2 regions of the Duganella sp. FT27W genome follow, and region 2 is predicted to be linked to the other one. Evidence: riboswitches for the same ligand, from Rfam matches in the RefSeq annotation. Region 2 holds a riboswitch; the other holds the start of a gene.
The links. A riboswitch is a leader RNA that binds a small molecule or an ion and turns the genes downstream of it on or off. The one in region 2 is predicted to bind thiamine pyrophosphate.

Region 1: another riboswitch for thiamine pyrophosphate. It lies ahead of thiC (phosphomethylpyrimidine synthase ThiC); the one in region 2 lies ahead of F8197_RS15455 (TonB-dependent siderophore receptor).

The regions. Positions count from the first base shown of each region.
Region 1 covers NZ_WHIV01000007.1:116,675-131,371, reverse strand. Annotated here, with positions in the region: gene F8197_RS29040 (M56 family metallopeptidase) at 1-2,264, opposite strand, end outside; gene F8197_RS27865 (S-(hydroxymethyl)glutathione dehydrogenase/class III alcohol dehydrogenase) at 2,353-3,459, opposite strand; gene F8197_RS27860 (response regulator) at 3,531-3,980, opposite strand; gene F8197_RS27855 (ANTAR domain-containing response regulator) at 4,207-4,836, opposite strand; gene thiE (thiamine phosphate synthase) at 4,919-5,551, opposite strand; gene F8197_RS27845 (hydroxymethylpyrimidine/phosphomethylpyrimidine kinase) at 5,567-6,352, opposite strand; gene F8197_RS27840 (hypothetical protein) at 6,349-6,555, opposite strand; gene F8197_RS27835 (thiazole synthase) at 6,552-7,334, opposite strand; gene thiS (sulfur carrier protein ThiS) at 7,351-7,554, opposite strand; gene thiC (phosphomethylpyrimidine synthase ThiC) at 7,568-9,484, opposite strand; TPP riboswitch at 9,555-9,663, opposite strand; gene F8197_RS27820 (diguanylate cyclase domain-containing protein) at 10,315-12,906, shown strand; gene F8197_RS27815 (valine--tRNA ligase) at 12,973-14,697, shown strand, end outside.
Region 2 covers NZ_WHIV01000003.1:802,824-817,520, reverse strand. Annotated here, with positions in the region: gene F8197_RS15475 (PAS domain S-box protein) at 1-494, shown strand, start outside; gene F8197_RS15470 (S46 family peptidase) at 562-2,694, shown strand; gene pnuC (nicotinamide riboside transporter PnuC) at 2,728-3,372, shown strand; gene F8197_RS15460 (AAA family ATPase) at 3,369-3,908, shown strand; gene F8197_RS15455 (TonB-dependent siderophore receptor) at 3,905-6,040, opposite strand; TPP riboswitch at 6,099-6,195, opposite strand; gene F8197_RS15450 (immunity 26/phosphotriesterase HocA family protein) at 6,345-6,878, shown strand; gene F8197_RS15445 (hypothetical protein) at 6,892-7,599, opposite strand; gene F8197_RS15440 (sensor histidine kinase) at 7,596-8,975, opposite strand; gene ompR (two-component system response regulator OmpR) at 8,990-9,691, opposite strand; gene F8197_RS15430 (hypothetical protein) at 9,938-10,339, shown strand; gene F8197_RS15425 (flagellar assembly protein A) at 10,555-12,486, shown strand; gene F8197_RS15420 (flagellar assembly protein A) at 12,572-14,419, shown strand; gene F8197_RS15415 (LysR substrate-binding domain-containing protein) at 14,416-14,697, opposite strand, start outside.

The DNA of each region.
Region 1 (14,697 bases), on a different contig from region 2:
AGTTCGGCCATGCGGCGGCCCATGTCCTGGCCCACCCTGGCCGACTGCGCCACCAGGCGCAGTTGCTGGGCGTCCATTTCGCGCGCCAGTGGCGCCAGCTGCGCCTGCAACTGCGCACGACGGGCGTCGAGTGCGGCCCGCTTGTCGGTGTCAGAGGCGGACAAGGCCGCGCGCTCCAGCGCAACCTGCGCCAGGCTTCGGGCAATGATGGCCTGTTGGGCGGCAGCGCGGCCGATCTCGTGGCCGCGCTGCTCGACCTCGCGCATCCCGCCGTTGGCTTCCAGGTTCAGACGCATTTTCTCGGCTGCTGCTTCCATCACCTTGCCTTGCGCCTGCATCTTGTCGCCCTGCACCTTCATTTGCGCGTCGAGTTTTTGTACCGGCACCCAGGCGGCAATCGCTTGCGCCACCAGCGCCGGGTCTTCGATCACATAGCTCTTGTCGCGCTCGGCAAACCAGATGAATTCGCCCTTGATGGTCTTGCGCAGGTCGGCCACCTTGAGCATGTCGTCGGTGTTGCCAGCGATGGTCATGCGGCTGCGGTCAAGCGGCACCAGCGCAAACGCGCTGTCGCGTTTGCCTCTGAGCATGGTCATCCCTTCGATACTGATTGAGGAGTGCATGGCAGCGTCAGCCATCGGTGCGGCCGGGGTTGCTGGGGCGACAGGCGCCGCGAATGCTGCTGTTGCGGCGCGTGCTGCGGGGGCTGCAGGTGCTGCGGGTGCTGCGACTGTGGCACGTGCTGCTGGGGCCGCGGGTGCTGCGGGTGCTGCGACTGCGGCACGTGCTACTGGGGCTGCAGGTGCTGCGGGTGCTGCGACTGTGGCACGTGCTGCTGGGGCCGCGGGTGCTGCGGGTGCTGCGACTGCGGCACGTGCTACTGGGGCCGCTGGTGCTGCGGGTCCTGCGATTACGGCGCGAGCTGCGGGGGCCGCCGGTGCTGCGGGGGTAGCTGGCGCGACCAGTTCCGGGACAGCTTTCGGCGCGGCCGGGAGTGGCGGCAGGGCAGGCACAGCCGGCGCGGCCGGGGGCACTGCTGCTACCGGCTCTGCAGCCGCAGCAGCAACTTCCTGCGCATCGCTCGCACCGGTCGCATCCTTCGCATCGGACGAATTCTGCGCATCCTTCGCATAGGGCGAATCCGGCGCATCGGACACATCAAGCGCATTCGATGCATCCGGCACAGCGGCCACGGCAGCCGCTGTCGACGCCAGTGCGGCACCAAGCTGCGCAGCGGCCGGCGGGTTGGGCGCGGCCTGCACATAGAATACGGCGCTGGCTGCGCACAGGCCCAGCAACGGGACCACCATTTTCCAGCTGACCGGTTCGACATCGGGACGCAGCAAGCGTTTAATACGAGACATAAGATTTCCTCCATGCGCCGCGTGGGCAAGTTGTACGGTATCGAACTGGAATTTATCCAGCTCGGACAAGGCCTTTGCCAGCATCTGCGGTTGACCGAGCATGGACACTGCCAGGTCATCGGCGATTTGTTCTCGCTCTATGCGGATGCGGCGCGACAAGGCCCAAACACTTGGGTGATAGAACAGCACGATTTCCACCGCACTTTGAATCAGGTTGACCAGGTAATCACGGCGCTTGATATGTGCCAGCTCGTGCGCCAGCAGCGCTTCGAGCAATTCGGGCGGCATGCCGGTGATCAGGGACGCCGGCACCAGCAAGATCGGACGCCAGCAGCCGGCCGTGACCGGGCTGTCGAGCCCATCGGCCACGCCGAGGCGCACATGCAGGTCAAGGCCGGCGCGGCGCGCCAGGCTGGAGAGGCGACGCTGCCAGTAATGGTTGACGGTGTAGCGGTCGCTGCGGGTGCGTTCGGCTACCCACTTGAGGCCGATGGCCAGGCGCAGCGACATCAGCGCCGCACCGGCCAGCCACAGTCCGACCACCCACGGCAACTGGCCCCGCAGCACGGCTTCCCAGCCGGCCAGCACGGGCTGGTCCAGCAAGGGAGCAGAAGCAGAAGCGGCATCGGCGCCGGACATAAAAGAAGGAATCAGGGTGATGGCGCCGAGGCTGGCGCCAGGAGAGGCATCGGCAGAGTGCAGCTGGCTGATGACGCTGGCAATCGGCAGCGCCGCGCATAACAGCAGGCCGGCGCAAGCCACCGCGTAACGGGTGTGCGGCCGGGCGCGGCGCAACAGGTGCATGGCCAACGCCACGGCCCAGCCGATCAGCAGGCCCTGCCAGATAAAATGCAACAGCGCCCAGCCGACGGCAGGCACCAGAGTTTGCAATACGTCCATGCCGCACTCCCCTTGTGATGGAATGTAGAATAAATTATCTAGATAATTAAGTCTAGAACTTTTTTTCTACTTCCACCGGGGAGTAAAATTAATAAAGTACCACGGAGCGGATCGACTCTCCCGACTTCATCAGGTCGAAACCTTCGTTGATACGCTCGAGCGGCAGACGATGGGTGATCAGGTCGTCGATATTGAGCTTGCCGTCCATGTACCAGTCGACGATCTTCGGTACGTCGGTACGACCACGGGCGCCACCAAAAGCAGAACCTTTCCACTCGCGGCCCGTCACCAGCTGGAACGGCCGGGTGGAAATCTCCTGGCCCGCCGCCGCCACGCCGATGATGAACGACTGGCCCCAACCCTTGTGGGTGCACTCGAGCGCTTCGCGCATCAGTTGCGTATTGCCCACGCACTCGAAACTGTAATCCGCGCCGCCGTCGGTCAGTTGCACGATGTGGTCGACCACGTTCGGCGTGTCTTTCGGGTTGATGAAATGCGTCATGCCGAACTTGCGCGCCATTTCCTGGCGGTTCGGGTTGATATCGACCCCGATGATTTTATCGGCGCCAACCATCTTGGCCGCCTGGATCACGTTCAGGCCAATGCCGCCCAGGCCGAACACCACCACGTTGGCGCCCGCTTCCACCTTGGCCGAGAACACCACGGCGCCCACGCCGGTGGTCACGCCGCAACCGATGTAGCAAACTTTATCGAACGGCGCGTCTTCGCGGATCTTCGCCAGTGCGATTTCCGGCACCACGATGTAGTTCGAGAAGGTCGAGGTGCCCATGTAATGGAACAGCGGCTTGCCGTCGAGCGAGAAGCGGCTGGTCGCATCGGGCATCAGGCCCCGCCCTTGCGTGGAGCGGATCGCCTGGCACAGGTTGGTCTTGCGCGACAGGCAGAATTTGCACTGGCGGCATTCAGGGGTGTACAGCGGGATGACGTGGTCGTCTTTTTTCAGGGTGGTCACGCCGGGGCCGACATCGACCACGATGCCCGCGCCTTCATGGCCGAGAATCGCCGGGAAAATGCCTTCCGGATCGGCGCCGGACAGCGTGTAGTAGTCGGTATGGCAGATGCCGGTGGCCTTGAGTTCGATCAGCACCTCGCCGGCGCGCGGGCCTTGCAGGTCCACTTCCTCGATCGTCAACGGCTGGCCCGCGCTCCATGCTACGGCTGCTTTGGTTTTCATCGTTCGTCCTCTGGCTGTTATCTGGAATGCTCCATGATAACAAGCCAGGGACGATCTGTGGGCTTGCTACCTTATTGCGGTTCCACGGGCATGGTGCTGCCCAGATCCAGCAAATCGGAAACCGTACGCCACAGCTGGCGCGGCGACGTCCACGGCTTGGGCAGGAAGGCGCCGCCTGGGATGTTGGCTTCGGGATGGCGCGCCGAATACACCAACACGCGGGCGCCCGGCTGCAAATGGTGCAGGTTGTCGAGCAGCAGGCCCGCGTCGCCATCGCGCAGCTCCGGATCGATCACCACCAGCGCGAACTGCTCGCTCAGCAGCAAGTCCTGGGCAGCAGCAATGGTCGTGACGTGGGTGACGCGGGTTTCCGGCACCAGCAGCGCGGTCAGCACCAGCGCGGTGTCGGCATCGCTGTCGATGTGTAATACGCGCGGGGCGGTGACGTAGATGGAAAAGCCGATGGCGGCACTCTGGTCCTGGTCGGAACGTTGGGTGTTGCTGGAAGTATCGAAAGGCATGGCGGTCTCCGCAAAAAATCACAGCCGTCAGCAAGACTGACGGAAACGATCGGCGGAGTTGGGCCGAGAACTGGGGGACGGGCGCAGGGAAAAGGCGGCCCGGACGGTGGCAGGCGGAGCGCGATCACGCGGCCTGCTGCATCGTGCTGCAGCATGGATATACCGCAGACAGTTCACAGTGTACAACAAAAATGCCGTAGAGCAAGCAGCTCGACGGCATTGCTGTCTATTTTTTCAGACGCTGGCTGAATGCAGCATGCAAGCCATTGAGGGTTTCTTCGGCCGCCAGCAACTGGTCGGCCACCTCGTTGACCTTGCGCCGGTTCGAGCGCGCATGGTCGCGCAACACTTCGAACGCGGTGTTGCGGTCGGTCTGGAATTTGCACATCAACAGGCCCACGGCCAGGCTGGTTTCGCGGCCGGCGGCCAGCGCCGCGTTCAGGTTCAACTCGGTGCGGCGCAGCTGGCGGATTTCGTCGGCGCGCGCCAGGCCGGCGGCAAACGCCGGCATCAGCTGCTTCTCGTCCACCGGCTTGACCAGGAAACCGACCGCGCCATACGAGGCGGCCTGCTTGCCGGCATCGGCATCGCCACGGCCGGACAGGAACATGAACGGCACCGAACTGGTGGCGTGCAACTGCTTGGCCAGTTCCAGGCCGGTCATGCCGGGCATGTGGATATCCAGCAGCGCCATATCGGGCTCGCGCTGGGCGATCAGTTGCAGCGCTTGCTCTGCCGACGAGGCCTTGAGGATGTCGTAACCGGCATGGCCGAGCACTTCGCCCAGGAAATCGAGCAATAACGGGTCGTCATCGACAATCAGGATGGGACGCTTCTGGGGCAGGGAATTGGGCATGTGGCGGCAACCTTGGGCTATTGCTAACGACCCCATTATAAAGCCGAAAAGCTTCCATCATTCAAGGTTTTCCTACGGAGCATTACCCCACTACAGGCCTGGAAAACAACGCCGCAAAAGCGTGCACCGCCCGCGCCACGCTGTCGGCCTGATAAACGCTGGTGATTGCCGCCACCATGTCGGCCCCGCGCGCGACCAGCGGCGCGGCGTTTTGCGGGGTCATGCCGCCGATCACCACGGTCGGCACGCGGATCACGGCGCGCGCCTGGTCGAGCAATTCGGGCTGTGTGACGAAGTCATATTTCTTGACCAGCGACGGATAAAAGCCGCCGAACGCCACGTAGCTGGCGCCGTCGTTCTGCGCGGCCACGGCCAGCGCCAGGTCGCCGTAGCACGAAGCGCCGATGATCTTGTCGGCGCCCAGTTGCGCGCGCACGGCAGCCACGCCGGCGTCGGTGCCGCCCAGGTGCACGCCGTCCGCACCGATTTCCTGGCACAGTTCGACAAAGTCGTTGACGATGAACGGCACGCCATAGCGCCGGCACAGCGCCAGCAGCGCCGTGGCCTGCGCGCGGCGCCGGGCCGGGCCGGCGTCCTTGTGGCGGTATTGCACCAGTGCGATGTTGTCACTGCCAGCTTGCAGCGCCTGCTCGGTCACGGCCAGCAGTTGGTCGGTGTCGTCCCAGTTGGGGGTGACCAGGTAAAGTCCTTGCATGATAGTCCTCTCAAATTAGCGCAGCGGCATGCGCTGGCCGGGGGCCACCGCGTAAGCGTCGCGCAGCGCGGTAAAACAGTAATACTGGGCCTGTTCCAGCGCGGCGATCACGGGCAGCCCCTGCGCCAGCAGGCCGGCAATGGCGGCAGCCAGCGTGCAGCCGCTGCCGTGGAACTGGCCCGGCAGGCGCTGCCACTGCCATTGGTGATCCACTTCGCCGTAACTGCGGTTGAGCAGGTACGGGCCATCGTCGTGGCCGCCCGTGATCAGCACGTTGCGGCAGCCCTGGCCGCGCAGCATGGCCGCTTGCGCCACACCTTCTTCCATACCGGTGAGGCGATAAGCCTCCGGTCCATTGGGCGTGAGCAATGTCACCAGCGCCAGCAACGGCGCCAGCGCGGCCACCGCGTCGCCGGGCGTGAGCACGTCACCGTGGCCGCTGGCCAGCACCGGGTCCAGCACCACCGGCAGTTGCGGCTGCGTGCGCCGCAGTGCGCGGATCACGTCGGCAATCGCCAGCGCGTTGGCGGCGCTGCCGGGGATACCGATCTTGACCGCGCTGATTGCCATCCTGGCGGTGAGCGCGCGCGCCTGGGCCAGCACCAGGTCGGCGGCCACCGGTTCGACCGCGTACACGCGGTCGTTATCCTGCACCGTGAGCGCGGTGCACACGGTAAGCGCATGCGCGCCCTGCGCCACTACCGCCTGCGCATCGGCCACCAGGCCGGCGCCGCCGGACGGATCGAGGCCGGCAAATACCAGCACGCACGGACGCCGGACCGGCGCAGTGACCGCACTCATTGGCGCGCGCGCCGCACGGTTGCCGGCGTCGCCGACGTCGTCGACCCGGCAACGGGCACGGCGCGCGCCGTCGCCAGTGCGCCGCCAACGGTTCCGATCATCGACGTCGCCGGCACGCCGCCAGCCATGCCCGCACGCGCGTCTGCCATCGCTATGCCGTAATGTTTCGCAGGCTTTGCGGGCGCCATCACGCGGGCGGTCATGCCAGCCGGCCCGCCATCGGCGACGACGGCGATGCGGCGAACTTGCGGGCGATGCGGCCGGCCAGGAATGCTTCGCGCCCGGCCTGCACGCCGAGCTTCATGGCGCGCGCCATGCGCACCGGGTCGCGGGCGCCGGCAATGGCCGTGTTCATCAGCACGCCGTCGCAGCCCAGTTCCATGGCGATCGCCGCGTCCGACGCCGTGCCCACGCCGGCATCGACCAGCACCGGCACCTTGGCCTGCTCGATGATCAGCGACAGATTCCACGGGTTGAGAATACCCATGCCGGAGCCGATCAGGGACGCCAGCGGCATCACCGCCACGCAACCGATGTCCTCCAAAATTTTGGCCTGGATCGGATCATCGCTGCAATACACCATCACGTCGAAGCCGTCCTTGACGAGTGCCTCGGCCGCGACCAGGGTTTCGGGCATGTGCGGGAACAGCGTTTTTTCGTCGCCGAGCACTTCGAGCTTGACCAGCTTGTGGCCATTCAAAAGCTCGCGCGCCATTTGCAGCGTGTAGATCGCGTCCCTGGCCGTGTAGCAGCCGGCCGTGTTGGGCAGTATCGTGTACTGCGACGGCGGCAGCACGTCGAGCAGGCTCGGCGCTTTCGGGTCCTGGCCGATGTTGACGCGGCGAATCGCCACGGTAATGATTTCCGCGCCGGCCGCATCGGTGGCCTCGCGCGTTTGCTGCAAGTCCCGGTACTTGCCGCTGCCGACCAGCAGCCGCGATTGATAGGTTTTTCCTGCGATGGTCAATAAGTCTTGGTTCATATAGCTTCCTTGATGTTCAGCCGCCGCCGATGGCGCGCACGATGTCCACTTTGTCCTGCGGCTGCAGCTCGCGCTGCGGCCACTGCTGGCGCGGCACCACCGCGCGGTTGACGGCCAGCGCCAGCGCCTGGCCCGTCAACGACAAGCCATCGACCAGCTGATCCAGCGTCTGGCGCGCCGGCACCGCGTGCGGCGCGCCATTCAATTCGATTTCGATCATCGATAGCGTCCCTTCACAACTTGCGATACAGCTCGGCGCCGTTCTTGATGAATTCCACCGCCTTCACCTGCATGCCCTGCGCCAGCGCAGCGCCGTCGGTCATGCCGTTGGCCGCCGCGTACTCGCGCACTTCCTGGGTGATCTTCATCGAGCAGAAATGCGGGCCGCACATCGAGCAGAAATGCGCGACCTTGGCCGAGTCTTTCGGCAGCGTCTCGTCGTGGAATTCGCGCGCCTTGTCGGGATCGAGTCCCAGGTTGAACTGGTCGTCCCAGCGGAATTCGAAGCGCGCTTTCGACAAGGCGTTGTCGCGGATCTGGGCGCCCGGGTGGCCCTTGGCCAGGTCGGCCGCGTGCGCGGCGATCTTGTACGTGATGATGCCGTCCTTGACGTCGTTCTTGTCGGGCAGCCCCAGGTGCTCCTTCGGCGTCACGTAGCACAGCATGGCCGTACCATACCAGCCGATTTGTGCGGCGCCGATACCGGACGTGATGTGATCGTAGCCGGGCGCGATGTCGGTGGTCAGGGGCCCCAGCGTGTAGAACGGCGCTTCGTGGCACTGTTCCAGTTGCAGGTCCATGTTTTCCTTGATCAGCTGCATCGGCACGTGGCCGGGGCCTTCGATCATTACCTGCACGTCGTGCTTCCAGGCGATTTGCGTGAGTTCGCCGAGGGTTTTCAGTTCGCCCAGCTGCGCTTCGTCGTTGGCGTCGTAGATCGAGCCGGGACGCAGGCCGTCGCCAAGCGAGAACGACACGTCATACGCCTTCATGATCTGGCAGATCTCTTCGAAGTGCGTGTACAGGAACGATTCCTGGTGGTGCGCCAGGCACCACTTGGCCATGATCGAACCGCCACGCGAGACGATGCCGGTCAGGCGCTTGGCAGTCAGCGGCACGTAGCGCAGCAGCACGCCGGCGTGGATGGTGAAGTAATCGACGCCCTGCTCCGCCTGCTCGATCAGGGTGTCGCGGAAGATTTCCCAGGTCAGGTCTTCGGCCTTGCCGTTGACCTTTTCCAGCGCCTGGTAAATCGGCACCGTACCGATCGGCACCGGGCTGTTACGGATGATCCATTCGCGCGTTTCGTGGATATGCTTGCCGGTGGACAGGTCCATCACGTTGTCGCCGCCCCAGCGGATGGCCCAGGTCATCTTTTCCACTTCCTCGCCGATCGAGGACGTGACCGCCGAATTGCCGATATTGGCGTTGATCTTGACCAGGAAATTGCGACCGATAATCATCGGCTCCACTTCCGGGTGGTTGATGTTGGCGGGGATGATGGCGCGGCCGCGGGCGATTTCGTCGCGCACGAATTCGGGCGTGATTTCCAGCGGAATGCTGGCGCCGAACGACTGGCCCGGGTGCTGGCGGCCCATCAAATCGGCCAGGCGCTGCCCCATCGGGCCGGAGTCTTTCAACTCGGTCAGGTACTCGCGGCGGCGCAGGTTTTCGCGGATCGCCACGTATTCCATTTCGGGCGTGACGATGCCCTGGCGGGCATAGTGCATCTGGGTGACGTTGCGCCCTTCCCGTGCGCGGCGCGGCAGCCGGTGCAAATTGAAACGCAGCTCGGCCAGCGCCGGATCGGCCAGGCGCGCCTGACCGTACTCGGACGTGGGACCGCTCAGTTCCTCGGTATCGTCGCGCTCGAGTATCCACGGCAGGCGCGGCGTGGCGGCCAGGCCCGAGCGGATGTCGATCACGGCCTCGGGGTCGGTATATGGGCCCGAGGTGTCGTACACGTACACCGGTGGGTTGGTCTCGAAGCCGAACGACGCGGGCGTGTCGGCCTGGGTGATGCGGCGCATCGGCACGCGCAGGTCGGGACGGCTGCCTTGTATGTAGACTTTGCTGGAATTGGGCAGCGGGTGGATTGCTGCCTGGTCCACCGTGGCGGTGGCGGACAGGAATTTCTGGTGGGCGTTCATGTGGCTCCTTGGTTGGCTACAGGAGCCAGCAAAGGAGGTAGGACGACACCAGTACCCACAAAAACCGTGGCGGCGTTGTCCTGAGCTTCCCTTCGCTGGCATTATCCAGATCAGGTTCGGAGGGTATTTCTCACCCGCGCCACAGCTGTATGCCGTGCGCAGGACCCCTAGCGTGTGCCGCCCGGCATAGGTCACCGGGCAGCGCGACGATTATAACCGCGCCATGCCGATTGTGCGACCCCGTATTGACAGCAGCGTGCTCGTAGCAAAAACGCCACAACCAGCACGCCACGCTGGGGTATAGTGACCTCATGCCAAGAAGCAATACTTACCGCTGTTCCGTCCTGCCGGTGCGCGCCGCCCGCGGCAGTGCGGACGCTGCATGGGCGCTGCTGCTGGCGATCACGGCCATCGTGCTGCTCCTTGCCAGCGCCACCGAGGCCCAAGCCCAAGGTGCCGAGCGCTGGGCGCCCCTGGCGCATACCGCTTTCAAGCACCACCAGCATGCCGACATGTCCGGCGCCGAAGCAATCGTTCAGGACCGCCAGGGATTTGTGTGGATCGGTACCCAGGCCGGGCTACTGCGCTGGGACGGCACCCGGCACATCCGGTACCTGGCCGACCCCGACCGGAGCGACACCCTGCCCGACAGCTATATCCTGAGCCTGCACATCGACAGCCGCGAACGGCTGTGGGTCGGCATGAATTCGGGCGGCGTGGCGCGCTACGATGCCGAGCGCGATACCTTTGTCCGCTATCGCACCGGCACCGGCATGGACGGCCAGGCCAATGGCGATGGCAGCGCCATCGCCGACGACGGCACCGGCGGGGTGCTGGTCGGCCATGGCACCGGCATCGACCGCATCGACGCTTCCGGCGCGGTCAGCCACCTGACCTATGCCGAGGGTACCATCCCGGCAGGCGGTATCAACCGGCTGCTGCGCGCCGCCGATGGCCGGCTCTGGATAGGCACCGAGCGCGGCCTGTTCCTGCTGGACGCCCAGCGGCGCCTGCGGCCGGTGGCCCTCGGTGACGCGGGGTTGCCGGCGCTGGCGGTCATTGTGCTGTTCCAGGACAGCGCCGGCCGCATCTGGATCGGCACCCGCGCCAACGGCGCGTTCCTGCTCGACCCGGCAACGCTGCAAGCTGCGCCCGTGCAAGAGCACGGGCCGGCGGCGTCGCTGCCCACCGACCGCGTGACGGCGATCATCGAAGTGGCGCCCGACGAACTGTGGTTCGGCACCGACGGCGGTGCGGGCGGCATCCTGGTATTCGATGCCCGCAGCGGCGCCTCGCGCCGTATTCGCCACAGCGCCGATGCGGCGGACAGCCTGCCCGACAACAACATCATGACCATGTTCCGCGAGCGCGGCGGCATCGTGCTGGTCGCCACCATGGGCTGCGTCAGTCAGCACGGACCGGTGACCGGGGCAATCACCACGGTGCGCCACCTAGGCCAGGCAGGCAGCGGCATCCTGAGCGTGCCGGCCATGATGCAGGCGCCGGACGGACGCATGTGGCTGTCGATTGCCGGCGGTGGCGTGGCGATCGTCGACCCGGTCAGTGGCCGCGTGACCACCGTGCCCGACCTGGCCAAGGGCCGGGTGCTGGCGATTGCGCCCGGCCCCGATGGCGACATCTACCTCGGCACCCAGCAAGGCCTGTACCGCGCCGACGCCGACGGCCGCCGCGCACGCCTGGTGCCAGTACCAGGGCGCGGGCCGGACGTGGAAGTGTGGGCGCTGGCCTGGAGCGACCGGGTGCTGTGGCTCGGCGGTCTCGATGGCGTCTGGGCGCTGCAGCTGCAGGCCCCTGGCGGACGCGACATGCTGCGCCTGCTGCGCCACGAAATGCTGCGCCTGGGCGACCACCGCGTCACTGCCCTGCTGGCAGCCGGTAACGATCTCTGGGTAGGCACCCGCACCGGGGTAGCGCGGCTCGACCGCTACGACCATGCCGCCATCGGCGTCGAGGTGCTTCCTACCGAGCTGGCCACGCCCGACCGCCTGGCGCCCGGCTACGTGTCGTCGTTGCTGGTGGACCGCCAGGGGCGGCTGTGGCTGTCGAACTTCGGCACCGGCGTGATCCTGCTTGAACGCACCGATGCCGATGGAAGGCGGCGCATGCGCCGGTTTGGCCGGCAGCAGGGCATGCCCGACAATGGCGTCAACAAGCTGCTGGAGGACGGCGACGGCGCCATCTGGGCCAGCACCGAGACCGGCCTGGCGCGCATCGATCCGCGCACCCTGGCGGTCATGCCGCTCGGTGCTGGCGACGGCGTGCAGGTGCCCGTGTACTGGACCAATTCCGGCACCCGGACTGCTGCGGGCGAACTGGTGTTCGGAGGTTTGACAGGCCTGACCGTGTTGCGTCCACGCGCGCTGGCGCCATGGCGCTACGCGCCGCCGGTCGCGGTCACCCGCATCCTGCTGGGCGACCGCGAAATCCCGGGCAGCATCTACAACCTCGCCGGCCGCAAGGCTGCGCCGATCACGGTCACGCCGGAAGGACGCGAGCGCGGCTTCTCGCTTGAATTCGCCGCGCTCGACTATTCTGCGCCCGAACGCAACCGCTATGCCTACCAGCTCAAGGGCTTCGATCGCGACTGGATCGCCACCGACGCCGCCACCCGCCGCGCCAGTTATACCAACCTGCCGCCGGGCGACTACATGCTGCTGCTGCGCGGCTCGAACCGCAGCGGTGAATGGTCGGCGCCGCTGGAGGTGCCGGTGCGGGTGCTCACCGCGTGGCACCAGCAACCGTGGGCGCGCCTGGGCGCGGTGCTGCTGGCAGCGGCGCTGCTGGCCGGCCTGATGCAGCTACGCACCAGGTACCTGCGCCGGCGCCAGCGCGAACTGGAGGCGATGGTGCAAGCGCGCACCGCCGAACTACGCGCCACCCAGGCGCAGCTGGAAACCCTGGCCTACAGCGATGCCCTCACCGGCCTGGCCAACCGGCGCCTGTTCAGCGACGAGCTGCGCCTGCTGGTGGCGCAGACCGAGCGCGGCGGCCCGGCATTCACCCTGCTGCTGATCGATCTCGACCACTTCAAGCCGGTCAACGACACCTACGGCCACGACGCCGGCGACGCCCTGCTGGTGGCGGCCGCCGGACGCCTGCTGGCGGCGGTGCGCGAGTCGGACCGGGTGTTCCGCCTGGGCGGCGACGAGTTCGCCGTCTTGCTGGGCCAGGCCACCGACCGCGCCACCCTGGAGCCCATGTGCGCGCGCATGCTGCACGACCTGGCCCAACCGCTGCTGCTGCCCGCCGGGGCGACGATCGAGATCAGCGCCAGCGTGGGCGCGGCGGTGCACCAGCGCGGCCACAGCCACGAACAGCTCTACAAGCAGGCCGACGTGGCGCTGTACCGCGCCAAGGCGGCGGGGCGCAATGCCTGGTGGCTGGCCGAAGACCCGGGTTAGGCCGCTGCGCGCAGCGGCGGCTGCGTCATCTATAATGGCTGTTTTCGCACATTACTCTGCCCAATCATGGAATTAGCCAAGTCTTTCGAGCCTGCCGACATTGAACAATTCTGGCGTACGGAGTGGGAATCGCGCGGTTACTACACCGCCACCCTCGACGCCGGCAAACCTTCTTTCAGCATCCAGCTGCCGCCGCCGAACGTCACCGGCACCCTGCACATGGGCCACGCGTTCAACCAGACCATCATGGATGGCCTGACGCGCTACCACCGCATGCTGGGCCATAACACGGCCTGGATCCCCGGCACCGACCACGCCGGCATCGCCACCCAGATCGTCGTCGAGCGCCAGCTCGACGCGCAAAAGATTTCGCGCCACGACCTCGGCCGCGACGAATTCATCAAGCGCGTGTGGGAGTGGAAGGAAAAATCGGGTTCCACCATCACCGGCCAGATGCGCCGCCTGGGCGCCTCGCCCGACTGGCAGCGCGAATACTTCACCATGGACGACACCCGCTCGAAGGTCGTTACCGACGTCTTCGTGCGCCTGCACGAGCAGGGCCTGATCTACCGTGGCAAGCGCCTGGTCAACTGGGACCCGGTGCTGGGCACCGCCGTCTCCGACCTCGAAGTGGTGTCGGAAGAAGAAGACGGCTCGATGTGGTACATCAAGTACCCGCTGGCCGACGGCTCGGGCACCATTACCGTGGCGACCACCCGTCCGGAAACCATGCTGGGCGACGTCGCCGTGGCGGTCGATCCGACCGACGAGCGCTATGCTGCGCTGGTCGGCAAGATGCTGACCCTGCCGCTGGTCGGTCGCGAAATCCCGATCATCGCCGACGAATATGTCGACAAGGCGTTCGGTACCGGCTGCGTGAAAATCACCCCGGCGCACGACCAGAACGACTACGCGGTCGGCCAGCGCCACCAGTTGCCGATGCTGTCGATCTTCACGCTCGAAGCGAAGATCAACGACGAAGCGCCCGAGCAATATCGCGGCATGGACCGTTTTGTCGCGCGCAAGCAGATCGTTGCCGACCTCGAAGCGGCCGGCCTGCTCGAAGAAGTCAAAAAGCACAAGCTGATGGTGCCGCGCGGCGACCGTACCGGCGTGGTCATCGAACCGATGCTCACCGACCAGTGGTTCGTCGCCATGAGCAAACCGGCGCCCGAAGGCACGTTCTTCCCCGGCAAATCGATTGCCGAAACCGCGCTGGAAAAAGTGGCCAGCGGCGACATCAAGTTCGTCCCTGAAAACTGGAGCAACACGTACAACCAGTGGCTCAACAACATCCAGGACTGGTGCATCTCGCGCCAGCTGTGGTGGGGCCATCAAATCCCGGCGTGGTACGACGAAGCCGGCAATATTTTTGTCGCCAAGACCGAAGCCGAAGCGCTGGTCAAGCAGCAGGCGGCCGGCAGCACCGGTCCGCTGCGCCGCGATGCCGACGTGCTCGACACCTGGTTCTCGTCGGCGCTGGTGCCGTTCTCCACCCTGGGCTGGCCTGAAGAAACACCTGACTTGAAGGCTTTCTTGCCGTCGTCGGTGCTGGTCACCGGCTTCGACATCATCTTCTTCTGGGTGGCGCGCATGGTGATGTTCACCCTGCACTTCACCGGCAAGGTACCGTTCGAGACCGTGTACGTGCACGGCCTGGTGCGCGACTCGACCGGCCAGAAAATGTCCAAGTCGAAAGGCAATACGCTCGACCCGATCGACCTGATCGACGGCATCGGCATCGATGCGCTGGTGGCCAAACGCACCACCGGCCTGATGAACCCGAAAGAC
Region 2 (14,697 bases):
GGCGCACCCAGTGCGCGCTCGACCAGGTGGATACCACCATCCGCAGCGTGCGCGGCATCATGAACGACCTGCGCCCGGCCGTGCTGGACCTGGGCTTGCAGGCAGCGCTCGAATGGCAGGCGGCCGAGTTCCGCAAGCGCAGCGGCATTGCCTGCGACCTGTCGTTGCCGCCCGAAGCCGAATTTGCGGCCATCGGTCCGGAAGTGGAGATCGTGCTGTTCCGCAGCCTGCAGGAGGCGCTGACCAACGTGCGGCGCCACGCCAAGGCCACCCATGTGGCGATTGCGCTCACGGTGCGCGAAGGGCGGCTCACTTTCACCGTGGCCGACAACGGCATCGGCCTGGCGCCGGAAGAACGCGCCAAGAGCGACTCGTTCGGCCTGATCGGCATGGCGCAGCGGGTGCAGGCGCTGGGCGGCCACCTCGAGGTGGCGCCATACCTGGCCGGCGGCGGTTGCCGGCTCACGTTGTGCATCGACCTGGTATGGAGCTGACGCGGGAAAAGGAATATACTGCCGCTGACTTTCAACCAGGGGCTCAATCTTGTTAAAAAAACTCGCAATGTCTGTCGCCATGATCTGCGCGGCAGCCACGTCGGCGCGGGCCGACGAAGGCCAATGGCAGCCATACCAGCTGCCGCAGCTGAAATCCGAACTCAAAAAGATCGGTATCGCCATCCCCGCCGAAAAACTGGCCGACCTGTCGAAGCACCCGATGAGCGCCATCGTTTCGCTGGGCGGCTGCTCGGCATCGTTCGTCTCCAGCGCCGGCCTGGTGGTCACCAACCACCACTGCGCGTATGGCGCCATCCAGCGCAACTCGAGTCCCGAACACAATTACATCGAAAACGGCTTCCTGGCCAAGACCCGCGCGGAAGAGTTGCCGGGCGGTCCGAACACGCTCGTTTACGTCACCGACAAGGTGGAAAACGTCACCGCGCGCGTACTGAAAAACGTCACGCCGGCCATGACCGGCAAGCAGCGCCACGATGCGGTTGAAAAAGCCATCAAGGTCTTGATCGCCGAATGCGAAAGCGATAAAGCTTATCGCTGCTCGGTGCCGGCCTTCCATCGCGGCCTCGAATACTATCGCATCCGCCAGATGATGATCCGCGACGTGCGCCTGGTGTACGCGCCGGCCGACATGATCGGCAATTTCGGCGGCGACATCGACAACTACGAATGGCCGCGCCAGGGCGGCGACTACTCGTTCCTGCGCGCCTACGTGGGCAAGGATGGCCGCCCGGCCGATCCGTCGCCGGACAACGTGCCTTACCAGTCGAAGGACTTCCTGGTGGTGTCGGCCGCCGGCCTGAAAAACGGCGACCCGGTGCTGCTGGCCGGCTACCCGGGCCGCACCAGCCGCTACAAGCTGCCGTCCGAAGTGCGCGCCGCGCGCGACGTGACGTTCCCGCAGCGCGTGGCCGAAATCCAGGCCGACCTCGACGTGATTGCCGCATCGACCAAAGGCAGCCCGGCCAACGAAGTGCGCTACGCCAGCGTGGCCAAGAGCCTCAACAACGTGATGAAGAAGGCGCAGGGCCTGTCCGACGGTTTCGCGCGCAAGGACATCGCTGCCATCAAGGATGCGCAGGATGCCGAGTTCCGCGCCTGGTACGCCAAACAGCCGGGCAAGTCGCCGCAACTGCTGGCCGAACTCGATAGCGTGATCGCTGCCGACATCGCCTTGTCCGACGAAGAATTCGGCCACGGCGTGGCGTTCACCAGCGACCTGCTGAAAAGCGCTACCACCCTGGTACGCCTGGCCAACGAAGGCGCCAAACCCGATGCCGAGCGCGAAGTGGGTTACCAGCAGCGCGACCAGAACATGATCCGCGCGCGCCTGAACCGTCTCGAGCAATCGTACGTGGCCGGCGTGGACCAGGCGCGCTTCACCGCTGCCCTGCAACGCTACGCCAAGCTGCCAAAATCCCTGCACGTGCAGGGCCTGGACGCCTTGCTGCCGGCGCCGGACGCCGTGGCCGCGCTGTACGCCAACACCGAGTTGGGCGACACCGCCAAGCGGGTGGGCTGGATGGGCAAGGACGCCGCTGCCGTAAAGGCCTCGAACGACGCCTTCCTGCAACTGGCGTTAAAGCTCGACGGCGTGACGCAGTCGCTCAAGGATCGCCGCGCTGAACTGGACGGCAATCTCGAACGCGTGATCCCGCAATACATGGCGGCCGTCATCGCGTGGAAGAAATCGCAGGGCAAGCCGGTGTACCCGGACGCCAACTCCACGCTGCGCGTGACCTACGGTACCGTGGCGCCATACTCGCCGGCCGACGGCATCACCAAGGGGCCGTTTACCACGGTGGAAGGCATCGTCCAGAAGCACACGGGCAAGGATCCGTTCAATGCGCCGCAAAAGCTGCTCGACGCGATCAAGGCCAAGCGCTACGGCCAGTTCAAGGATCCGGTGCTGGGCACGGTGCCGGTGGACTTCCTCACCAGCGCCGACACCACGGGTGGCAATTCCGGCTCGGCGGTGATGAACCGCAACGGTGAGCTGATCGGTCTGAACTTCGACTCCACCTACGAGTCGATCACCAAGGACTGGTACTTCGATACGGAGATCACCCGCGCCATCCACATGGATATCCGGTATATGCTGTGGATCATGACGGAGGTGGACCATGCCGACAACCTGCTGCAGGAAATGACCATCAAGTATCCAACCAAGGCCGCGAAGTAAACCATGCACGCACTGACAGACCTGCTCGTGTATATGAACCTGCCATTGCACCTGGCGGTGTTCGTCACGACGCCGCTCGAGCTGCTGTCGTTCGTGCTGGCGGTGGTTACGGTGTGGCTCAACATCCGCCAGAGCCACTGGGCCTGGCTGTTCGCGATCGTCTCGTCGGCCACTTACGCGATGGTGTTCTTCGGTTCGCGCCTGTACGGCGACATGGGCTTGCAGTTCGTGTTCATCGCGGTATCGATCTACGGCTGGCGCCAGTGGCTGCGTGGCGATGGCCATCATGCCGCATTGCCGGTCACCGCGCTCGATGCGCGCGGGCGCTGGCTGGCGGTCGGCGGCTGGTTTGCCGGTTTCGTGCTGCTGGCCATGTTCCTCAAGACGTGGACCGATACCGACGTGCCGCACTCGGACGGTTTTCTTACCGCCGGCAGCCTGGTAGGACAGCTTCTGCTGTCGCGCAAAAAGGTGGAAAACTGGCACGTGTGGATCATTGTCGATGTGCTGTACGTGGGCCTGTACCTGCACAAGAACCTGATGCTCACCGCCATCCTGTACGCGATCTTCGTGGGCATGGCAATCGTGGGACTGCGCACCTGGCAGCAGTCGGCCGGCATGCCCACCGGCGGCGGGGGCAATGATGGCGGCGGCGGACGCCGGCTGGTGCTGGAGTGAATGTCGGCCTGGGGGAGCAAGCGTTGCCGGTGAAAGTGGCCATCCTGGGCACGGCATCGTCGGGCAAGACCACGCTGGCGGCGGCCCTGGCGCGCGACTACGGCACCGTGTGGGTGCCGGAATACCTGCGGGAGTTTGTCGATACCGAGCAGCGCATTCCGGTCGCGCAGGACCAGATCCATATCGCCCGCACCCAGCTGGCGCGCGAGGCCATCGCGGCGCCGCTGGCGCACCGTTACCTGTTCTGCGACACCACGCCGTTGATGACGGCCGTGTACAGCCGCCATTATTTTCAAGGGATCGACGCCGAACTGGCGCTGCTGGCCGACCGCCACCAGCGCGACTACGCTGTTACGCTGGTGACCGCGTCCGATATTCCGTGGGAAGCGGACGGCCTGCAACGCGAATCGGAGCAGGTGAGCGTGACCATCAACGCGATGTTGATGGAAGAATTGAAAAGGCGTGCCATTCACTACCTGCTGGTCACGGGCACGCCCGAAGCGCGCCTGGTACAGGCCAGGCGCTACTTACCTTAGAAGTCGAACTGCGCCGACACACGCCCGGTGCGCGACGCGCCCGGGATCAGGTAGCCGCCCAGGTCGGGCGTGACATCGCGCCAGTAGAACTTGTCGAAGGCGTTGTCGATGCCGGCGCGCAGGGTAGTGGCCACGCCGCCGATGCGGGTGGAGTACGCTGCTGCAAAGTTCACCAGGTGGTACTTGGGCACGAACACCGTGTTCTCGGCATCGAAGGCCTTCTTGCCCGAATACTGCCAGTTGGCGCTCACATTGAGTCCCTGTACCTGCGGCACCGCGTAGTCGGCATACACCGACGACTTGAACGCCACCACGTTGGTCACGCGCTTTCCGTCCAGGCTGGCCGAGCCGGTGCCGCTTTGCCTGGTGCTCAGCCCCGTGGCGGTGATACCGACGGTGAGTTCGCGCGAGGCGCGGCCGTTGAGGCCCATTTCCAGGCCACGGTTTTCTGCCTCGCCGTTACGCACGAACATATTGGACGCGTTGTCGACGTATTCCAGGCCCTTGCGGATCTGGAACAGCGCCAGCGTGGCACTGAGGTCGGTGCGGATGTCGGCCTTGACACCGAGCTCCACCTGTTTCGACTTTGCCGGTTCCAGCGCCTGCCGTTCATTCAATGATCCCTTGGGCGCCACGCCGCCATGCTCGAGGCCTTGCGCATACGAGGTGTAGAGTGAGACGTTCGGACGCAGGCTGTACACCAGCGCCACGCTGGGCAGCCAGAAGCCGGCATCGGTCAGGGCGTTGGGCTGGATCACGCCGGCCTCGTTTTCGCCGACGTACTGGTTGCGGCGCACCTGCACGTAGCGCGCACCGGCATGCAGCTTCAGTTGTTCGGTGAGGCTGACGATATCCTGGGCGAACAGCGAGCGTTCATTGGTGTAGCGGCGCTCGGACACCGGGCCGCTGGTGCCCGGTGCTGGCGGCACGATCACCGGGTGGTAGATATTGCTGGTGCCCGAGTAATCGTACAGGTCGTCGCCCCATTTTTCGCGGTTGCGCATCAGCGAGCTGCCGAACGTGACCTCGTGTTCGATCGCGCCGGCGGCAAAGCGGCCCTGCAACAGCGCCTGCACCGTCAACGGCGACTTCTTCTCGCCTTCGCTGATGTAGTTATATACGTCGTAGTCGCCATTGCCGCAGAAGCCGGGGTACAGGTCCTGCGCGCCGCAACCGTAAGGGAAGGCCGTGTAGTCGTCGCGCTTGAAGGTGTTCTGGTTGGCGCTGACGGTGGCTTTCCACTCGGGCGAGAACGTGTACTCGAAGCGGGCGCCGATATTGCTGCTGATGGTTTCGACCGGTCGCGCCCACGGCTGGTCGTTGAGCATGGTGTCGGCATCGATTGCCGGCAGCGTGGTGTTGTTGAGCAGTTGGAAGCCGGGTGCGGTCAGCTGCGACTTGCGCTGGTAGTCGGCGTCGATTTGCAGCAGCGCCTGCGGCGAGATGCGCCAGTCGAATGCGCCCGAGATGAACTTGCGATTGCCGTCGGCGCCCTTGACGATCGAGCGCAGGCGCTCGGCAGCGACGTTGACGCGATAGCCGAAGCGGGTGTCCTCGAAGCGGCCGCCGACATCGGCAGCGCCGTACAGCGTGCCGCGCTCGCGGGTTTCGAGCACCACCATGCGGATCGGGTTGTCGGTGGGGCGCTTGGTCACGTAGTTGAGCACACCGCCGGGCGCGGACACGCCGGCCTGCAGGCCGGACAGGCCTTTCAGTACTTCGAGTCGTTCCTTGTTTTCCAGCGCGATCTGGGTATCGCCGGCAATCGTCATGCCGTCCTTGCGGTAGCTGGTGCCGTTATCGAGCTTGAAGCCGCGGATCGAGAACTGCTCGGCATACCCGACCGCGTTGTAGGCGTCGGACAGGCTGGCGTCGTAGCGCGCGGCGTCGGTGGTCGAGCGGATCTGCAGGTCCAGCATCTGCTGCGACGTGATCACGTTGAGCGAGGCCGGGGTGCTCAGCAGCGGCGCATTGGAAAAGCCGCCGATCGAGGCGGTGCTGGCGCGGGTCTTGGTGGCACTGACGACGACTTCGGGCAGCGCCTGGTCGGCTTCCTCGGCCATGGCGGCGCCGGCAAAGGAGTTGAACACCGCTACGGCGATGACGGATACGGCAAGGTTGGGTTTGTACATGTCTGCTCTCTACTTGTTCGGCCGGAAGCCGCGAAGAGAGCCATCAAAGGAGGGGAGGAGACCGACTTTTGCGCTTTCCTTCGCTGGCATTATCCAGATCAGGTACGAAGGGTATCTCTCACCCGGAAACAATTCCAGGACCCCTAGCGAACCGCGAGTGTAACACAAACGTCATCATTGAACGGCCGCATCGTGGGACCGCCAGCGCGATTGTGACGCCTGCGTCACGCGTGCGCCACAATCGGCGCCGCCTCGCTACACTGCCACTTTTGCGCCGCAAGGCGCCAGCGAGGCGGGCCCGGCAATGCAAGCAAGACCGTCCGCAACGTGCAGTGAAAGGATGGGAATGAGGCAGTCGTATCAAGAAGGTAGTTTTTTCGCCGTGCCATTGCTCGATGGTGGTTACGGCGCCGGCCTGGTGGCGCGTTTGTCGCCGGGCAGCAAGATCATGCTGGCCTATTTGTTCGGTCCCCGGCAAGATGGTTTGCCCGACCTGGCGCAGCTTGCCTCGTTGACCGCGCAAGACGCGGTCAAGGTACTGCGGGTTGGCGACATGGCGCTGGTCAGTGGCCACTGGCGCGTGCTGGGCGAACTCGAAGCTTTCGATCCCGCCCAGTGGCCGATGCCGCAGTTCCTGCGCCGGGCCGACGCTCTCAAGCGCGCCTGGCGCGTCACCTACTCCAGCAACGATCCGGCCCGCTCCGAGCGCGAGGAGTCGGTGCCTTACGAAACCGTCGGCTTCGAGGCCGATTCGCTGTACGGCTACGGTTCGGCCGAGCTGCTGCTGACCAAGCTGCTGGTTGGCGCCGACCACCCGCTCAACCGCAAATCAGTCTGATCCGGCTGCTCACTCAGCTGCAGCCGACATTCCACGCCGTGTATTCGCCACGGCTTTTGCGCACCGCCACCCGCGCCACGGTATCGCGGTCGCTCTCGAACACCATGCCCAGCATCAGCGGCGCGCCGGCGACGGGCGCCGCCGGCTCGAGCGCGGCCAGCCGGTACGTCAGAGCGCGATACGGCGCGCATTGCGAATTGCCGGCAAACAGCAGGCGCGCGCGGCCCAGCAAATCACGGTGCTGGCGCAGCAGCGCCACGGCGTCCACGTCCGCCACCTTCGGGTCCTGCAAGGTGGTGTAGCGCGCTGCCGCGCAGGGCACGGTGGGCGTGGCCAGCCATATGTACCAGCGCGGCGTCTCGGCTGCATCCTGCCAGCGCTCGCCCACGGGGGCCTTGGCGTCATAAATAAAACTCGAGCGGATTTGCCGGCACAGGTCCGGGTGCGAGCGGCGCGGTGACGAGTCCACGCGCGCGATCACGCGCCACGGCTGTTTGTTGCCATGGCGTTCTACCTCGAAAGCGGGGGCGAACAACGGCGGCGTGGCCCACGGTCCTTGCGGCGCGGCCGCCTGGCGGGTGCTGAAAAATGCCTCGAACGACGTGCGCTCTTCGGTGGTCGGCTCGCGTTGCTGCAGCGGCATGGCGGGTTTTGCTGCCCAGGCTGGCGTGGCGAGTGCGCCGGCAAGCAGCGCGGCGGTCATCAAGGTCGAATGTCTCATGCTGCTTTCATCAGGATCTGGATCGCCAGGCCGCCGCCGTCGCGATTGCGTACCCTCAGTTCGGCGCCATGGCGCTGCAATACGCGGTCCACGATGGCCAGCCCCAGGCCGGCGCCATTGGCCTGGCCGCGCGCCGTATCGAGCCGGGTGAAGGGCTTGAGCAGTTGGCCGATCTGGTCGTCGGGCACGCCGGCGCCGTGGTCCTGCACCTCGATCACCACCCGGCTGGCTGCACCCACGCCCTTGATGCTGCAGCCGATATCGATCTCGGTGATGTCCTGGTCGGGTGTCTTGCCGTAGCGGCGCGCGTTTTCCACCAGGTTGTTGATCACGCGTTTAAGGTCGGTGGCGTTGCCCATCGCGTGCAAGCCAGGTGCGATGTCGGTCTTGACGCGCACATCGGGAATGCGCGCGGCGTCGTGCGCGACATCGGCCAGCAGTTCGCTGATATCGACGTTGATGAAGCTCGACGCTTCGGTGGGCCTGGCGTAATCGAGGAACTGGCCGATGATGGCGTCCATCTGGCCGATGTCGGACTGGATGCCTTCGCGCGCTTCGTCCGACAGATGGGCCATTTCCACTTCGAGCTGCATGCGCGCCAGCGGGGTGCGCAGGTCGTGCGAAATGCCGGCCAGGATCACCGCGCGGTCCGACTCCACCTGCTGCAACTGCAGCACCATCTGGTTGAACGAGCGGTTCGCTTCGAGGATTTCGTTCGGGCCTTTTTCAGGCAGCGGATCGGGGCGCATGCCTTGGGCAAAAGCGCGCGTAGCCTTGGTCAGGCGCCGCAGCGGCAGGTTGACCAGGCTGGAAATGAAGGCTGCGCCCAGCAGCGAAATGAGCGACACCACGCTGGCCCAGCCCAGCCACTGGATGCCGGTCAGGCCGCGAATGCGCTCGCGTTCGAGCATCAGCCAGTACTGGTCGTCGTCGATCTTGAACGACACCCAGAAGCCGGAGACGCCGTTGACCTTGGACGAAAAGCGCGTGTCCTGTCCAAGCTTGGCGCGCACCAGCTTCTGGATGTCGGGCATGAGCGCGTTGTCGGGCGGGGGATCAACCTGGTCGTCGGCTTCCAGCGTGAACACCCGGATGCCTTCGTTGGATACCAGGTCGAACAGCAGTTCGCGCCGCAGTTCGGGCGCCGAGTGGGTGAGGGCGGCATGGGTGATGGTGACCACCGACACCACCTGCGCCGAGATCTGCTGCACCTGCGGATCGTGCTGGACCACGCTGATCATGCCCACCCAGGCTGTCATGCTGGTGGTGGTAAGGGCGCCCAGCAGGATGAAGGTACGCCAGAACAAACCGCTTTTCAGGCTGGCGAGACGGAGCGTGAACAACCATTTGAGCGGTGACTTCGACTTGGACTTCATGCGCTAGCCCGCGCTTAGCGCGGCTGACCCTCCGGAATGAACACATAGCCCAGGCCCCAGACGGTCTGGATGTACAGCGGGCTCGATGGATCGGGTTCGATCAGCTTGCGCAGGCGCGAAATCTGCACGTCGAGGCTGCGGTCGAACACTTCGTATTCGCGCCCGCGCGCCAGTTCCATCAGTTTTTCGCGCGACAGCGGCTGGCGTGCATGGCGGGCGAATACTTTCAGTACCGAGAATTCGCCGGTGGTGAGCGGCACGGTTTCGCCGGCTTTTTTCAGGGTGCGCGTGCCCAAATCCAGTACGAACTGGCCGAACTCGAAGGTTTGCGGGGTTTCGGACGGTGCGCCCGGAATTTCGTCGGGACCCCGGCGGCGCAGCACAGCGCCGATGCGCGCCACCAGCTCGCGCGGGTTGAACGGCTTGGGCAGGTAGTCGTCGGCGCCCATCTCGAGGCCGACGATGCGGTCCACGTCTTCGCCCTTGGCGGTGAGCATGATGATGGGGGTCTGGTCGCCGGCGCCGCGCAGGCGGCGGCAGATCGACAGGCCGTCCTCGCCGGGCAGCATCAGGTCAAGCACGAGCAGGTCGTAGCGCTCGCGCAGCCACAGCTTGTTCATGGCGGTGGCGCTTTCGGCGGTGAAGACGTTGAAGCCTTGTTCGGTGAGATAACGGCGCAACAGATCGCGCAGGCGCACGTCGTCGTCCACTACCATAATCTTGGCCTGATGGCCATGCTGATTGACGGTATTACTGCCGCCAGTGTTGTTGGAATCAAGCGTAGTCGTCGTCATTTCTTTGCCAAGTTGTCTTATTGATGTTGCTATGGTAACGTCATATTCGCGTCACGAAAACGTCTGTTTTTACCCATTACAAAGTGTTACAAACTTTACCCGATTGGTCTTACTCCCTCGTGCAAACCATCATACACTGCGGGCATGGAATCACCTCTTAGGAACGCCATGTTCATCGACCTCAAAAAAATACACGCGGCAGCAAGCGCATCTTTTTGCGTTCGATCCACCCTGGCTTCCGTCGTGGTGTGCTGCGGTGTGCTGTCGGCACTGCCCGCGCATTCCGCCGGCCAGGATCGCCGTGACGACAATCGTGACAATCGCAGCCAGCAAAGCGCCCCGCGCCAGCAGGACATGCGGCAAGACCTGCGCCAGGACCAGTCGCGCCAGCTCGATCCGCGCAGCTACGAGTCGCGTGCCGAGGAACAGCGTCGCGCCATGCAGGAGAACAACCGCAATGCCGAGATGAGCCGCCGCGTGGGCCGCATGACCGCCGACGAACGGCGCGACCTGCGGCGCCAGATCAACGAAGCCGGCGCCGAAGTCTACGCCCTGCCGCCGCGCCGCTGACCTCCGCCTGCATCGCTACCGACAGTTACCGTTATTCCGACGCCCGCCGTGTTCTGCACGGCGGGCGTTTTTGCATGGATGACATTAATGTGTGGCAATTGCATCACATTGGCGATTACTCAACATGATAATCGTTCTCTTTTGGTTGATCATGTGTAATATTAGTTTATTACACGCAATGCCCGTCGGCCGCGTGTTCCCCTTGGAGGAAGATCGTGGTCCCAGACGTTGCACCCGCAGCGCTATCGGTCGTGTCCGCGCTACCCGCGCCTGACGCGAGCCTGCCCATTGGTTTGATCCTGCACCCGGACGGCATTTATATCGATCTTGGCCTGCCGCCACCGGCGCGTGCCGCCGCCATCAACCAGGTGTTCGGCGCCGGATTTTGCCTGGCCGGTTTGTCCTACCCGGTGTTGATCAAGGCGCTGTACGACGTGGGGCCCGACCTGGGCGCCGCGCAGGCCGTGCGCCTGGCTGATGCGGTGCGGCTGATCGACGCCAGCCGCCTGCCGCTTTACAAGACGCCCAAGCCGGGCCGCGGCTACGCCGAGTACTACTTCGAGCCGCTGTACCTCGATGCGGAAGTGCTGGCCGACGGCACCGAGCTGCCCGAGCGCGTGGCGCGGCTCGACATCGACGAATTTGTCGCCGCCATGTGGAGCCACGGCATCCGCTTCGGCATCGACGTGGCGGCCGTGGCCAATGCCATCAAGGCTCCCAAGGCCGAGCGCATCACCTTTGCCACCGACCTCGAACCGGAGCCGGGCTGTAACGCCACGGTGCTCGAGGTGTCGCACGCACTGCACCGCAGCGACGCACCGAAGGAACGCGCCGACGGCCGCATCGACCTGCACAGTTTCGAGAACCGTTTCCCGCAAATCAAGGCCGGTGTGCGGCTGTTGAAAAAAGTGCCGGCCACGCCCGGCTTGCCCGGCTTCGACCTGGCCGGGCGCATGACCGCGCCGGCGCCGCCGGCCGACCTGGCGCTGCGGCACCTGGCCGGCGACGGCACCGAGGTGCAGGAACTCGATGATGGTGAATACATCGTCTCCATCCGCGAAGGTTTTCTTGCCGTCGATTCCAAGTCCAACCGTGTATCCGTCACCGACAAGATCGTCAGCCTCGATGGCGTGAGCGGGCGCACCACCGGCAACCTGGAACTGACCGGCGCCTACGAAGAATACGGCGACGTGCAGGAACAGCGCGATGTCACCGGCGGCGACATCACTGTGCACGGCAACGTGTATGGCAACATCCACTCGCGCGGCGGCGCCGTGGTGCTGGACCGGAACCTCGTCGGCGGCAGCATCCGCAATGCCAATGGGCCGATCACCATCGCCGGCGTGGCCTCCAGCGCGGTAATCCACACCGGCAGCGGTGCGGTCACCGTGGCGCGCGCCGAGAACTGCATCATCTCCGGCAGCAGCGTGACCATCGGCGAAGCCTCCAACTGCGAGATCGTCGCCGACCTGCTGCGGATCACCGTTGCCGAAGGCTGCGCCGTCGCCGGGCGCGACGTGGAAATCGAATCGGCCGGCCCGCGCCGCCGCACCGAGATGGTGATCTATGTGTTGCTGCGCGACGTGACCCGCTTCGACCAGGAGATCGGCGAACTCGATGTGCGCCTGGCCGAACTGGCGCGGGTGCTGGCGGGCCACGAGGAAGAGGCGGCACGCCTGTCGGCGCTGCCCGACGTGCGGCGTTACCTGGCGCTGGCGCTCAAGCTGCGCAACCAGGAGTTGACGGTGTCGCCCGAACAGGCGCACATCCTGCGCAAGATCGCTGCCGGCGTGGCCGAACCGATGCAGACGCTCGATCGTCTCAAGAAGGACGGGCAGATTGCGTTGACCCAGCAAAAGCTGCTGCGCGACCGGCGCGACGCCGTGAGAGCCGAGCAGGTGGCGGCGGCAGGCACCGCGCGCTGCGGCTTGCACATGGTAAGCGGCGAAACCGTGGTGCGCACCATGCCCTATGGCGGCGCGGGCGACAGCGCCGCGCCGCTGCTGGCCCGGCAGCCGTCCAAGGACATCAAGCAGCGCCTGCGCGGCACCCCGGCCGGCGGCGCGGTGCTGTTCTGGGAAAGCGAGGGGGCGCTGAACTGGCACCTCGACCCTCGGCAAGTACACAATAATGGCGGTTCATGCTAGGCTATAGGGCATATTAAAAAAAGTGAAGGGGCGCTCCGCTCCGACGTACATCTTCGTGGGGATTACCGTGTCAAACGCAACGACGTTGAATTCAGGCGCCGGGGGCGAACTGCCCGCAGCGCTCGTCAAGCGTGATGATGGCATCTACTTCGACGTTGCCGCCACGCCCGTGGCGCGCCTGGCCGCCGTCGGCCAGATCTTCCTTGGCGGCGCCTGTTTCGTGGGCCTGCATTACGCCATCTTTACCAAGATGGTCTATAACGCCGGTCCCGATCTGCCGCCCGCGCTGGCCGAACGCCCGCTGCTGCGCTTTGCCGACCGCATCGAACCGTTTCATCCGGCGCGCCGCCAGCTGTACAAGAACGTCAAGGTCATCGGCGGCGAGGCCGAATACTATTTCGAGCAGGTGTATTTCGACGTACCCGGCCTGCCGCCGCAGCCCGCGCGGCTGACCTTCGACGAATTTGTCGCGGACATGTGGGCCAAGGGCATCCGCTTCGGCATCGATGCGCCGGCGGTGCGCGACGTGATCGCCACCGGCCGCGTGGCGCGCATCACGGTCGCGCGGCGCCTGAACGCCATGCCGGGACGCGATGCCGCCATCGTGGAAGTCTCGCGCGACATCCATCGCAGCGACGCCCCGCGCGAAAAATCGGATGGCCGCCTCGATTTGCAGACCTTCCAGAACCGCTTCCCGCAGGTGAAACCGCATGTCAAGCTGCTGCGCAAGGTGCCGTCCGCACCGGGTGTGCGCGGCTTCGAGATGTCGGGCGCGGTGATCGACCCGCCAGCCCCCAAGGACCTGGAGCTGGCGTCGGTGGCCGGCGAAGGCACCATGATCGAAAACTTCCGCGACGGCGAATACCTGGTGTCGTCGGTCGAAGGTTTTCTCAGCGTGGACCCCAAGACCCGCCGCATCTCGATCGGCCCCAAGATCATCAGCCGCGAGGGCGTGAGCGCGCGCACCACGGGCAATTTGCAGCTCACCGGGGAGTACGAGGAGTTCGGCGCAGTGCAGGAGCAGCGCCGCGTCGAAGGCGGCAATATCACCATCCACGGCGATGTGTACGGCAGTATCGAATCGCGCGGCGGCGACATTGCCCTCAACAGCAACCTGATGGGCGGCTCGGCTGTCAATGCCGACGGCGCCATCCGCGTGCGCGGGGTGGCCGCCGGCGCCGTGCTGCAAACCAAAAAAGGGGAGGTCGCGCTCACCCGCGCCGAAAACTGCATCATCTCCGGCACCCGGGTGGTGATCGGGGAGGCCAGCAACTGCGAGATCATGGCCGACGAGGTGGTGATCAAGGTGGCCGAAGGCTGCGCCATCGCTGCGCGCCGCATCGAGATCGTCCATGCCGGTCCGCGCAAGCAGAACGAGATGTTGTTGTACGTGCTGGTGCCCGATACCGCCGGCTACGACAAGCGCGTGGCCGACCTGCTGCCGAGAGTGGCGGCGGCGCAGCGCGAGGCGGTCCAGTACAAGGAAGAGATGGACGCCATCACCAGCCAGGCCGAGGTACGCAACTACCTCACGCTGGCCACCCGCGTGCGCAAGCGCGAAGTGGTGCTCACACCCGAACAGGAGCCGCTGTTCCACCGCATGGCGACCGCCGTGGGTCCGGCATTGAAGTCGGTGGGACGCATCTCGCTCGCCCTCAAGGCGGCGCAGATACAGGAAGAGCAGGCGCGCGCCGAAGTGGCGCAGGTCGAGCGCAAAAAGCGCGAATTGATCCACAAGTCCCAATGCTCGGTCCAGTTGCTGACCGGCGAAGTGCAGTTGCGCCCGATGACCTATGTGCCGGACGGCGTGGCGCCTTACGACTATGCGCCCAAGGAACTCAAGGCCAAGGTGCGTACCTCGGCCGCTGGTCTCCCTACGCTGTTTTTCGGCAGTGTCGGGCCGATATACTGGGCGCCCCCGCAGGACAATTAGTCTCCGCGAGCGCTCTGGGGCGGAGTGGCGCCGCGCAGTGCGGCGACCAGTTCGCGCGCAGGGGCGGGCAGGGTGCGCAGGTCGCGCACGCACACCAGCAGCTTGCGCGCAGCCCAGTCGTCGGTCAATTTCACGATTCTCAGCAGACGTTCACCATCGTGGCGGCGCGCCGCCGTCGCCGGCAGCAGCGCTATGCCCGCGCCATTGGCGCACATGCGGCAGACGGCCTCGAAGCTGCGCAGCCGGATCTTGCAGTGCATGCGCCGCCCCAGCCGCGC